Regions from separate parts of the Peribacillus frigoritolerans genome, predicted to be linked through region 2. Evidence: riboswitches for the same ligand, from Rfam matches in the RefSeq annotation. Region 2 holds a riboswitch; each other region holds the start of a gene.
The links. Region 2 has a riboswitch for S-adenosylmethionine ahead of ABOA58_RS25360 (O-acetylhomoserine aminocarboxypropyltransferase/cysteine synthase family protein). Riboswitches for the same ligand answer to the same signal wherever they lie in the genome.
Positions count from the first base shown of each region.

Region 1: linked by a shared signal. The riboswitch ahead of ABOA58_RS06280 (methionine ABC transporter ATP-binding protein) and the one ahead of ABOA58_RS25360 (O-acetylhomoserine aminocarboxypropyltransferase/cysteine synthase family protein) in region 2 are both predicted to bind S-adenosylmethionine.
Region 3: linked by a shared signal. The riboswitch ahead of ABOA58_RS06235 (methionine biosynthesis PLP-dependent protein) and the one ahead of ABOA58_RS25360 (O-acetylhomoserine aminocarboxypropyltransferase/cysteine synthase family protein) in region 2 are both predicted to bind S-adenosylmethionine.

Region 1 covers NZ_CP158190.1:1,273,708-1,278,064, forward strand. The annotation lists gene ABOA58_RS06270 (MetQ/NlpA family ABC transporter substrate-binding protein) at 1-6, opposite strand, end outside; gene ABOA58_RS06275 (methionine ABC transporter permease) at 62-730, opposite strand; gene ABOA58_RS06280 (methionine ABC transporter ATP-binding protein) at 717-1,733, opposite strand; SAM riboswitch class I at 1,803-1,907, opposite strand; gene ABOA58_RS06285 (MBL fold metallo-hydrolase) at 2,192-3,016, shown strand; gene ABOA58_RS06290 (hypothetical protein) at 3,073-3,261, opposite strand; gene ABOA58_RS06295 (YheE family protein) at 3,347-3,550, opposite strand; gene ABOA58_RS06300 (YheC/YheD family protein) at 3,614-4,357, opposite strand, start outside.
Region 2 covers NZ_CP158190.1:5,115,273-5,119,629, forward strand. The annotation lists gene ABOA58_RS25355 (methionine ABC transporter ATP-binding protein) at 1-729, opposite strand, end outside; SAM riboswitch class I at 884-996, opposite strand; gene ABOA58_RS25360 (O-acetylhomoserine aminocarboxypropyltransferase/cysteine synthase family protein) at 1,106-2,416, opposite strand; SAM riboswitch class I at 2,516-2,621, opposite strand; gene ABOA58_RS25365 (thioredoxin family protein) at 2,767-3,075, opposite strand; gene ABOA58_RS25370 (toprim domain-containing protein) at 3,079-3,444, opposite strand; gene gcvH (glycine cleavage system protein GcvH) at 3,536-3,919, opposite strand; gene ABOA58_RS25380 (arsenate reductase family protein) at 4,016-4,357, opposite strand, start outside.
Region 3 covers NZ_CP158190.1:1,263,479-1,267,835, forward strand. The annotation lists gene ABOA58_RS06225 (type B 50S ribosomal protein L31) at 1-74, shown strand, start outside; gene metC (cystathionine beta-lyase) at 184-1,365, opposite strand; gene ABOA58_RS06235 (methionine biosynthesis PLP-dependent protein) at 1,362-2,474, opposite strand; SAM riboswitch class I at 2,561-2,674, opposite strand; gene fumC (class II fumarate hydratase) at 3,003-4,357, shown strand, end outside.

The sequences.
Region 1 (4,357 bases), 1.8 Mb from region 2:
CTTCATTTGAAATTCCTCCTGAGTAATGAAATGTATTGAATCATTGAAAAAATGACTGATCCTATCGTTTATTAACCATGTATGAGACTTTGTCACCAACCATTTGAATGAGTTGCACAAGGCAGATCAGCACGACGATCGTCGTGATCATGACTGTGTTGTCATAACGGTAATATCCGTACCGGATGGCCAGGTCGCCAATTCCGCCTCCGCCGATTGTGCCTGCCATTGCTGAGTAACCGATAAGCGAAATGGTCGTTAATGTCAGTCCTTGAATGATTCCCGGTTTTGCCTCTGGAAGAAGTACATCCTTAATGATCATCCATGGAGTGGCACCTACGGCTATTGCAGCTTCAATCACTCCTCTGTCTATTTCACGTAATGCCGTTTCAACAATCCTTGCAAAAAAAGGTATTGCGGATACGGAAAGGGAAACAGAAGCCGCTCTTGGCCCTATCGTCGATCCCGTAAGCAGGTCCGTTAAAGGAAGGAGGGCGACCAAGAGAATGATGAACGGGATTGAACGGACAATATTGACAGCGAAACCGAGAGATCGATTCACGATGCTATTTTCAAAAAATAAATTCCTGGTTGTCGTAAACAGCAATACTCCAAGCGGTAAACCGATCAGCAGGGCTACTGCAAGAGAAACGCCGACCATATAAATCGTTTCAAGAAAGGCTTTATTAAGATCAGGTAAAATATTCACGATGGGATTAAGCAGTGACATGTTTTAACACCTCCACAGAACTGGATCGATTTTTTATATATTCCAATGCCGAATGAATTTGGGCGGCATCGCCAATTAGCTCGATGATTAAAATGCCTAAAGGAACATCCTGGATATACTCAATTTTACCGTGTAAAATATTACCCTTTACTGCATGGGATTGGAGAGTATCCGAAAGAATCGACTCACCGGCGGTTTGCCCTTCGAATTGAATTTTAATAATGGTACCTTCACTTTCTTCAATCAAGTGCGAAGGGAGTTCGAAATCCAGTACACTGCTAATGAATTGCTTCGTTAACTCCTGCTTAGGCTGTGAAAATATTTCATAAACGGGTCCTTCTTCAATTACCCGGCCATCCTGCATGACAGCGACTCGGTGGCATAGTTCTTTGACCACTTCCATTTCATGTGTAATCAACACGATGGTGATACCAAGCTCACTGCTTATCTTTTTCAATAACTGTAAAATCGCTTTTGTAGTTGTTGGATCAAGGGCTGAAGTCGCTTCATCACATAATAGTACAGTGGGGTCATTTGCTAAGGCTCGAGCTATGCCGACCCGTTGCTTCTGTCCACCGCTAAGCTGTGCCGGATAGACATCTTTCTTATCGCTGAGCCCTACGATTTCCAACAATTCCAATACACGTAACCTGATTGCGTCCTTCGATCGATGCGCCGCCTTTAAGGCGAAAGCGACATTTTCATAAACGGTTTTTGAACTGACCAGGGAAAAATGCTGGAATATCATTCCGATTTTTTGGCGTTGCTTACGAAGCTCTTTACTTGATAAAGAGGTTAAATCAATGCCGTCGATGATGATATTCCCACCTGTCGGTCGTTCAAGCAAATTCAAGCAGCGGAGTAATGAGCTTTTTCCAGCTCCGCTGTAGCCGACAATTCCATATACTTCGCCAGTTTGGATGGTCAAAGATACGTTATCCACTCCGATAACTCGGTTTTTCTTCGAGACGTATTCCTTTCGGACTGAACGGATTTCAATCATGAGCTTTCCCCCTTAAACATTAAAAAAGCTGCCTCTATCATTCAGAAAGAGGCAGCGAAATCATATCTCGTCTTATCTTTCAGAATTCAATCATTCTGCAGGAATTGGCACCGTTCCCTAAGGGCGGTTGCCGGACATCACAGGGCCTGATCCCTCCGTCACTCTTGATAAGTAATTTATTATTTTAGAATATTTCAAGTTTTATAATATAATCTATATTATTTGTAAAATCCGACAATGTCAATCGTTTCTTTGATTTTTTTTGTCGTTAAATTTGGTACAGTCCTTTAAAACGATTCATGGAAAAAGGGCTATTATGCAATAATCCAGCATTTACATCCAGGCTATTTATTCCAATATTTCCTTGTCAAAAAGGTAAAGTGGTACTACATTTATTATAGTAAAGTTAAAAAAAGGAAGGTAAAACTATTTTTGTACAATGATGGGGAGGCAATTGAATGATAGAAATTAAGTCGATAAATGATGTGGTTTGTGTGCACGGGACTCCTGGCGGGAACAAGTCGGGGATGAGTGTTAATGTTTTTTTAACGGATGGACTATTGATAGATACTGGCGCACAGATTTTATTGGAAGAGCTTATTCCGTTCTATGAGTCCGCAGACTTCGACTCAGTGGCCCTGACTCACTATCATGAAGACCATACGGGGGGCGCTGCCTGGATACAGGAACATAAAAAGGTGCCGCTTTTCATTCACCCGATGTCGGTTGAGGTTTGTGCAAGGGATGCTGTATATCCTGAATATCGCAAAATTTTCTGGGGGAAGAGAGACGCCTTTAAAGCTGAGCCGCTAGGGGAGGCCATTCATTCACGCACCCAAACGTGGGAGCCGATTTTTACCCCCGGCCATGCGAAGGACCATATGGTGTATTTGAATCACAGTAATGGCATGCTCTTTTCAGGAGACCTTTTCGTAACACCAAAGACAAAGCTTGTCTTACGGGAAGAGTCTGTCCCGGTCATCATCGATTCCATAAAAAGATTACTTCAATATGACTTCGGGGAAGTGTTTTGCTGCCATGCTGGGCATGTCCCTGATGGGAAGGAAATGTTCGGGAAAAAGCTGGATTATTTGGAAAACCTCCAAGGTGAAATTTTACGCTTGCATTCTCAAGGGCTGACCGTACATGAAATCCAGCAGGTCGTTTTACCGAATCGCTATCCCCTTATCGAGATATCTGGGCATGAATGGGATTCAGAGCATATCATTACATCGATATTAAACGAAAATATTTTGAGTGCAAGGGAGAATCGAACTATTTGAATGTTAACGGTCTGACTGATATAAAGGAGAGCTCTCCATAAGAGAGCCCACATAATTCATTTATTGATATTGGGATCTGTTTCATCATAAAAATCATGTGCTTCTTCGATGTTCTGAAGGTCAGCGACTTCATACACATTTCCGCCCGCCATTCCTTCATTGATGATACGGTCGATATCAAGGTAAACGGAGTCCTTGCCATCATATTCGGTATCCTTCAAAAATGTCATTTTTTCTTTATCCAAAATAAATCCCTCCTAGCCTTTTCTTTAGTTTAGGCAAAGGAGTTTTTTTTATTCTGTTTAGGGATTTCATGAATGTAAAGGCGGTTCATTCATATACATGGAAGATCATTAAATCATGTATCATGCTTTTGAGTTTGGCTTCATCTGTTTCGGAAGGCGGATTGGCTGTCCACTCGATGGATCCATCTTTATGATACAAGGCTTGGATTGCCTGCTTGTTGAAATAAAAGGAAATTTTCCATCCTGGCAGATTCTTATGCAGTGGTGCCCATTGAAAATGAGTAATCATATGTATTACCTCCATATATACAGTTTCTCATTTAATTATAATGGAAAACGGCAGCTGGAGGTGTTATTTAATTGTCAGGCTGGGGAAAGTTAATTCAATAAAAAGATTTTTTAAATGCAAAAGCCTGTTTGTTTCAATTTCCTCCTCATCGAATTGCATGGGCTTTGAGTTCACTTCGTATATGAAGAGCGAGCCTGATTCGTCTTCCCCTATATCCATGGAAAACTCTCCGAGAAATCCGATTTTTTTTGATAGTATCTCTCCGCTTTTTTGGGCGATTTTCGCTAATTTTCGATTCAGGCTTCTTGATTGCAGGACTTGATAAGGAAAAATCTTACCCCCTTGGGGAGTGTGGGTGGTGATTTCCTGGGTTTGTGACATCCTTACCGCTTTGCCGGTCACTTTATAAAAACCTTTTTCATAATGGACCAGAATCCGGTAATCATAACGATGTCCAAAAAGTTTTTTTGGTATGATCGCCTGTTGAGCAAGGTAGCTCCTTTTTAATAGCTCCCTTTTTTTTGTTTCCCAGAATGACGTGAAATCCGGGAAGGACTCACTATGCTTTAAGCTATTGAACAATAGTGTATCATCATCATTTTTGATTATGGTATAAATGCCTTTACCTTGGCTTCCTTTGCAGGGTTTAAGGTATATATGCCTGTAGGTCTCCAGGAAAGCATCAAGGCAGCCGCTGTTTCGCAAGACCATGGTGGGCGGGAGGTGATTGGTGAGGGATCCTTCTTCCAACAATGCTTCGAACATCACATATTTATCTATGAAACAGGGGTTGAAAAGATTCATTGG
Region 2 (4,357 bases):
GAAACGCTTCGTCATTTGTTCTTTAGGATTCTTGAAAACATCAAGGACAGGACCCTGTTCAACAACCTGCCCGCTTTCCATCACGGCGACGCGATGGCAGATTTTACGTATTACATGCATTTCATGTGTTATCAAGACGATCGTCAATCCCAGGCGCTGATTGATGTCAACAAGCAATTCGAGTATGGAGTCGGTAGTCTGCGGATCCAAGGCAGAAGTCGCTTCATCACACAGCAGCACTTTAGGGTCATTTGCCAGAGCCCTGGCTATTCCCACCCTTTGCTTTTGCCCTCCGCTTAATTGTGAAGGATAGGCCTTTTCCCTGCCTTCCAGTCCGACTAACTTGATCAATTCGTTCACACGCTTGGTTCGTTCAGGTTTAGAAACTCCTGCAATTTCCAATGGGAAAGATATATTCTCCTGAACGGTCCTTGACCATAATAGATTGAAATGTTGGAAAATCATGCTGATTTCTTGACGGGCCTTACGGAGCTGAGCGCCTTTAATTTTTGAAATTTCCTTCTCAGCCACCACAACGGATCCCTCTGTAGGTGTTTCCAACCCATTGAGCATTCTGATCAAAGTACTTTTCCCCGCTCCACTGTAACCGATAATACCGAAAATCTCGCCTTTATTTATTTCAACATTCACATTATTTACAGCCTTGATCGTCTCACTGTTTCCTTTTCCTGTTCGGAACAGCTTACTGACTTTCGTCAATGTAATCATTAATCCTCACCTCTTTTATCCAATAAAACCTATGAACTTAGTTGATTTCTCTACATTATTAGTCTGTTTCTCATATCATGCAAAGGGTTTCCCCCATTAAAATAGAAAAAACCTTTCTGCATGAGCAGAAAGGCAGGTGAAGAAACAGGCCTTCCTCTCATCTTCCAAAGTGATTAAACTTTGTGTGAATTGGCACCTTTCCAAGGAAATCTCCTTGTCGGTTGCCGGGTTTCATCGGGCACATCCCTCCACCTCTCTTGATAAGAGCTAATATATAGAATATTTGTACATCATTAAGTTCTTTAGTATGGTGAAATTTTATCATAGATAAAAAAGGAGCGCAATGTATATTATTTCTAGTACACAGAAACTTTACTTAAACCGTTTTGGATGTCAAGGAGACGATATTCGTCGCTTTTTCAATTGCCTGCTCCAAATCTTCTATTAAATCGTCTACATTTTCAATCCCAATGGATAAACGGACTTGATCAGCACTCACACCCGCTTTCGCAAGACCCGCCTCATTCAATTGTTGATGGGTCGTACTTGCTGGATGGATGATCAAGCTCTTCGCATCCCCCACATTCGCTACATGGGACCATAATTCCACCGAATTGATAAGCTTTGCGCCAGCTTCGCGATTACCTTGTATTCCAAAAGTCACGACAGATCCAGCTCCCTTAGGCAAATATTTATCCGCAAGGGCTTTATCGGGATGATCCTCATCACCAGGATGTGAAACCCAAGTCACTGCAGGGTGGTTTTTTAAATATTTAATGACAGACTTGGTGTTTGACAGATGCTCTTTCATCCTTACATGCAGTGTTTCAAGCCCAAGCGTAAACTGGAATGCACTTTGGGCACTTAGCGCAGGGCCTAAATCACGAAGTAACTGCACTCGGGCTTTCGTTATGAATGCAGCAGGTCCAACTGCCTCGGCGTATACCAGATTGTCGTAGCTTGGGTCAGGCTCCGTGAAGCCAGGATAATTTGGCGAGTTCCAATCGAATTTCCCTCCATCCACGATGACACCGCCCAGCGTGGTTCCATTTCCCAGAAGCCATTTTGTAGCGGAATGGATGACAATATCCGCTCCAAAATCAATTGGTCTGCATAGATATGGTGTCGCGAAGGTATTATCAATGATCAAAGGTATTCCGGCATCATGGGCGATTTTCGCTACCGCTTCAATATCAAGCACCCTCAAACTTGGATTTCCGATCGTTTCAGCAAAAATGGCTTTAGTTCTTGGCGTTATCGCCCTTTTGAAATTTTCAGGGTCATCGGGAGAAACGAACTTCACTTTGATCCCATATTTAGGAAGAGTATTTTCAAAAAGGTTATACGTACCGCCATATAATGTAGAGGCTGAAACAATCTCATCTCCAGCAGCGGCAATATTCAGGATTGAAAGTGAAATGGCCGCCATTCCGCTTGCTGTTGCCAATCCGCCGATACCGCCTTCCAATAAGGCCATTCTTTCCTCAAAAACGCTGACCGTGGGATTATGAAGTCGTGAATATATATAACCATTCTCCTTTAGACCAAATAAATTCGCTGCATGGTCGGTGTCTTTGAACAAGTATGCATTGCTTTGGTAGATAGGAACTGCACGAGCACCTGTTTCATCAGCTTGCAGACCGCCATGAACACTCAATGTTTCGAAACGCAACTTTTTCTCTGACATATGATTTCACCTTTTTCTATGGATTTAGTTGGAATTATATGATACCTGGCCTTTTATAAACAAAAAAACCACTTCAATAAGAAGAGGTTTCTAGAATACACCTCATCTACCAGAGCCAACACTCTGCTGGAATTAGCACCGTATATAAATTTATACCGGTTGCCGGGCTTCGTCGGGCCAGTCCCTCCGCCACTCTTGATAAGAACTATTAAATTCTGCCGTTACTTAATTCAAAATATAGCATTTTAGAATAAATCAGTCAATGAATTGTTAGAATATTCTTTGTTTAATTTCAATCTCGCATTCAAATGTCCGCAACAAAGAAACCAACCACGGTTCTGATTGGTTTCTTAGCTGATTTCCTTAAGCAATCCGTACAAATAAGGAACGGATTGAAAGGCATATATTTTTTTGTGCAGCTGTCCTTCTTTGAAAAGCAACAAACAAGGAACACTTTCGATTTCATATGATTCGGCAATTGCTTGGACATAATTCATATTCATTTTCCCTGCCTTCAATTCCGGGAATAGCTCCAAGGATATCGTCAGCATCTTGGAGGCAACCTGACAAGTGCCGCATAAAGGGGTATATAAATATAAGCAAAAGGTTTCCCCATTTTCAACAGCAAGCTTACACTCTTCTTCTTTCCATTCCTGCATCAATTAGTCGTTCACCCTTTGACTTAAAAATTTCATTTTCACATTCATATTGGCAGATAAAAGCACAGTTGCGATATGATGTTCGGGCGAGCTTTCCACTTCTTTGTACATTTTATTAATATACAGGTGGTTCGCTTCAGGCATTTCCCTTCGGAACTGCTTCCGGAGCTTTTCTCCTGATTCATCTGCGTCAAAAAGGAGATAAACATCACGGTCCATCAATTCATCCACTAATTCATCCAGCTTAGTTAATGATATGGTCCCATTCGTACATCTTATTTCCACATCTTCATTTAAAACGGAGGCAACTTTTCTTCTATCGGAACTGCCTTCTACAATGATCACTTTATCGAATTCGCCCCACTCCATGTCATCACTCCATCTCACGAATTATGTGTGCAACTGCCACGGTACAAAATGAAAAAGAGAGCAGGCCTTTTCAGTCCCCCTCTCATTCTTTTTAACCGTTGATTAAACTCTCATACTCTTCAGCGCTCATCAAGTTTTCAATATCACTGCCATTAGATGGTTCAAGCACGACCATCCATGCCTTTTCATAAGGAGACTCATTTACATATTCAGGGTTGTCACTTAAATCTTCGTTTACTTCAACAACCTTGCCACTGATAGGTGCATAAAGCTCAGAAACGGTCTTAACGGATTCAACACTTCCGAATGGTTCGTTCGCTTTCAATTCATCGCCGATTTCCGGAAGCTCAACGAATACGATGTCCCCAAGCTCGGACTGTGCGAAAGCTGTAATTCCAATGCGCACTGTTCCATCTTCCGTTTTGACCCATTCATGTTCTTTAGTGTAACGAAGTTCTTTTGGTGTTGTTGTCATTATTAACCCTCCATATGTACATCTTATTTTATCTATTCCATTATAAGGTAGATTGTTTGTTTAAGTAAGGAATTAACCAAATATTTCGAGAAATTTTCAGTTCCAAACCTGTTCGAATTGCTCCTCTTTGAAACCTACCGTCACTTTGGTGCCGTCCGTAACAATCGGCCTTTTCAGAAGCATGCCATCTGTGGACAATATATCAAGCATCTCTGCTTCAGAAGCTTCTTTCAGCTTATCCTTTAAGCCCAGCTCCCGATATTTTTGACCGCTAGTATTAAAAAACTTCTTCAACTCCAAATTGCTGTTTTTATATAGTTGTTCTATTTCTGTTCGCGAAGGCGGATTTTCCGCTATATGGATTGCTTCATATTGCAGTTCATGATTATCCAGCCACTTCTTTGCGTTACGGCATGTGCCGCATTTTGGGTACCAATA
Region 3 (4,357 bases), 1.7 Mb from region 2:
CTGGAAAGCAGAAGTTTGCTGAAAAAGGCGGACGGGTGGATCGCTTCCTGGATAAATATAATATGAAGAAATGAGAGTCAGGCCATCGGGAAATCGATGGCCTTTTTTTATGACTGGGTAGAAAAAGAGTTAATGATGAAAGGAAAAAGGGTGCCCATAAAATATGAGGCACCCATCTTTCAATCATTTTGCAGCAATTGCTTCCCCTTTGGCAATATTGACGAGGGCCGCATCGAAGTCCTTGATTATATCGTCCGGATTTTCAAGTCCGACAGAGAGGCGGAGCAAGCTGTTCGTGATGCCTCGCTTTTCCCTTTCATCAGCAGGCATGGCAGCATGGGACATTTTGGCCGGGTAGGATAATATGGATTCGACCGCTCCCAGGCTTACGGCAAAAACAGGGAGCTCGACAGTGTTCACGAAGGAACGGAAGATTTCCTCACTTTCCAATTCAAATGACAGGACCGCACCTGCTCCAAGTGACTGGCCTTTCTGGATGGCGTGCTGTGGATGATCGGCTAGGCCGGGATAATACACTTTTTTCACCAAGGGCTGCTCCTTTAAATAGGCTGCAATCTTTTCTGCCCCTTTTTGTGAATGTTCCATTCTAACTGACAAGGTTTTCAAACCTCTCATTACAAGCCAGGCATCCTGTACACCAAGGACCGCTCCAAAGGAGTTTTGGAGCGAACCGAGTCTTGCTGCCAATTCCGGATCTTTCACGACCGCAAGCCCAGCTACCACATCACTATGTCCGGATAAAAACTTCGTCGCGCTATGAAGGACAACATCAGCGCCCAGATTCAGCGGTTTTTGCAATGCGGGTGTCAAGAATGTGTTATCAACAAAACTTAAGGCACCGGCTTTTTTTGCGATATCACATACAGCTTGAATATCGGTCACTTTAAGTAACGGATTTGAAGGCGTTTCGATGTATATGGCCTTGGTATTTGGCTGAACGGCCGCTTTGACGCTTTCAAGGTCCGTCATGTCAACGAAGGTATGCTCAATATTGAAACGGGTCAATACGCTAGTGACCATCCTGAACGTTCCGCCATATACATCTTCGGAAATGACGATATGGTCTCCGGCAGACAATAGCAGGAAGGCTGTTGAAATGGCAGCCATACCTGATGAAAAGGCAAAGCCGTGAGTGCCTTCCTCAAGATCGGCAATGATATCTTCAAGTGCTTCGCGAGTTGGGTTCCCGCTTCTGCTGTAGTCATATTTGCCGAATTGATCGATATCGGATTGATGGAAAGTCGATGCATGCTGAATGGGGACGCTCACACCGCCAGTTGCCGGATCGAATTTATGTTGATTATGAAGTAATTTCGTTTCAAAGCTAAAATCATGACCTGTCATCGTAGTGCCTCCCTTTTTACATGTGCGAATGCTTGCTGCAGGTCACCAATCAAATCATCGCTATCCTCGATGCCAACGGAGAAGCGGAGCAGGCGATTACAAACCCCATTTGCCGTTCTGACCTCAAGCGGTATATCGGCATGTGTTTGTGTGGCAGGATAGGTGATGAAGCTTTCAACCCCTCCAAGGCTTTCTGCAAAGGAAATTAATGAGAGCGATTGTAAAAATGGGTTAACAGCCGCTTCATCAATGATGCGGAAAGAAATCATGCCGCCTCTGCCGGGATACAATACATCCGTGACACAATCATGCTCCGATAAGTAATCTACAAGTATTTTGGCATTCTTTTCATGACGCTCCATCCGCAATGCCAGGGTTTTCATTCCGCGCATCAACAGCCAAGAATCAAATGGGCTCAAGACAGCTCCAGTACCATTATGATGGAAGGCAAGTGCATCACATAATTCAGCGCCGCTAGCAACGATCAGACCGGCGAGCACATCATTATGACCACCGAGATACTTGGTTGCACTGTGAATCACAATATCCGCTCCAAGCAGGATGGGTTGTTGAATAAGAGGCGTGTAAAAAGTGTTATCAACGATTAACAATAAATTATATCGTTTGGCCAATGCGGCAACGGCGCTAATGTCCGTTTGCTGCATAAGGGGGTTAGTGGGAGTTTCGATGAAGATGGCTTTCGTGTGAGGAGTGATGGCTTTTTCGATATCCTCCAAACAACAAGTGTTTACATAGTCACACTGCAATCCCCATTTTTTAAAACCTTGTTCTAACAGACGATATGTACCGCCATAAAGATCTTCGCTGACAATCCATGCATCCCCGGATTTAAAAAGGGCGAGAATGGTTGAGATGGCGGCCATTCCTGAACTGCAGGCATAACCTTGGTCTCCTTTTTCCAGATCGGCGATGGATCGCTCCAATAGCTGGCGTGTAGGGTTACCTGTCCTTGTGTAGTCGAATCCCGTCGATTGGCCAATTCCTTCGTGACGAAAGGCTGTTGAAAAGTATACCGGCGGATTGACTGTTCCTGTCGCCGTTTCGCTGCGATTTCCTAATTGAGCAAGATATGTTTCAGTTTTATACATGGTTTTCACTGCTCCTTTGAGTTATATAAAATAAAAAAAAGTCTTCTTTAAGAAGAAGACTTTGATTAAGTAAGGATGAGTCATTCTTCTTATCTTCCAAGTTCACAAACTTGTGGAATTAGCACCTTTTCATTGGTTTGAAACAAATGAAGGTTGCTGAGGTGTCATCGGGCCATTCCCTCTACCTCTCTCGATAAGAGTTTAGATTATTCAATTTCTTTTGAATTTACTATATATACAAAATACTGTCAAGGACATTTTGGGAGTGATGATGCTTAGATGTTCATGGCGAGGTCAATCGAAGCCTAGCGGTGCCTACACTTTATGTATCAAAAAAGAATATCCGAATTTTCATATAAACATGAAGGGAACATGGATTTTTCAGAAAAAATGGAAAGGGTCAGCGGGATATTTTTGCTTTAAAATAATAAAGTTTGTACAATGTATGGAGAGAAAGAATAATCCGACATTATTCATTTCATATGCAAAAGGTCTTCAATGAATAGTGCAAACATAGGAGGAGAACACATGGAATACAGAATCGAACGAGATACGATGGGTGAAGTGAAAGTTCCTGCTGATAAATATTGGGGAGCACAAACTGAGAGAAGCCGTAACAATTTCAAAATCGGTAACGAAAAAATGCCGATTGAATTAGTTCGTGCATTTGCATACGTTAAACAAGCTGCGGCAAAGGTGAACCATGATCTTGGTGATCTTTCCGAAGTTAAAAAGAATGCCATCGTCAAGATTTGCGGCGAAATCCTTGAAGGTACACTTGATGAACATTTCCCTCTTGTAGTTTGGCAAACTGGAAGCGGCACGCAAAGTAATATGAACGTGAATGAAGTGGTCGCTAACAAAGGGAATGAATGGTTAAAAGAAAATGGTGAATCGAAAACCCTTCACCCGAATGATGATGTAAACAAGGCTCAAAGCTCAAATGATACGTTCCCGACCGCCATGCATATTGCAGCCTTTATGGAAGTCGCTGAAAAATTGGTTCCTGCCATCAAAGCCCTTCGTGATACATTCGATACAAAAGAAAAAGAATTTTGGGATGTCGTGAAAATCGGCCGGACACATCTTCAAGATGCTACACCATTAACATTAGGACAAGAAATTTCCGGTTGGAAAGCGATGCTCGATAAAGATTTGGCAATGATTGAGGAAAGCAGCCAAAAATTATTGAACCTTGCTCTAGGCGGAACGGCTGTAGGAACCGGAATCAATACAAAGAAAGAATTCCCGGGACTTTCTGCCAAACAAATTGCCGCGGATACAGGATATCCTTTTGTCACATCTGATAATAAGTTCCATGCATTGACTAGCCATAACGAAATCGTCTACGCACACGGTGCTTTGAAAGCATTGGCGGCGGATTTAATGAAAATTGCGAACGATGTCAGATGGCTCGCAAGTGGTCCAAGAAGCGGAATCGGCGAAATAGCCATTCCGGAAAACGAGCCGGGCAGCTCCATCATGCCAGGTAAAGTCAATCCAACACAAAGTGAAGCGCTTACCATGATTGCAACACAAATCGTGGGTAACGATGCTACAATTGGCTTTGCAGCAAGCCAAGGTAACTTTGAATTGAATGTATTCAAACCAGTCATCATCTATAACTTCCTGCAAACGGTCAAATTATTGACGGAAGGCATTCATTCATTCAACGACAATTGTGCGGTGGGCATCACTGCAAATGGAGATAAAATCAAAGAAAATGTAGAACGTTCCCTTATGTTGGTAACAGCATTGAACCCGCATATCGGTTATGAAAAAGCAGCCAAGATCGCCAAAACGGCATTCAAGGACAACTCTACTTTAAAAGAAGCGGCGTTGAAATTGGAGTTCCTGACGGAAGATGAATTCAAAGCATGGGT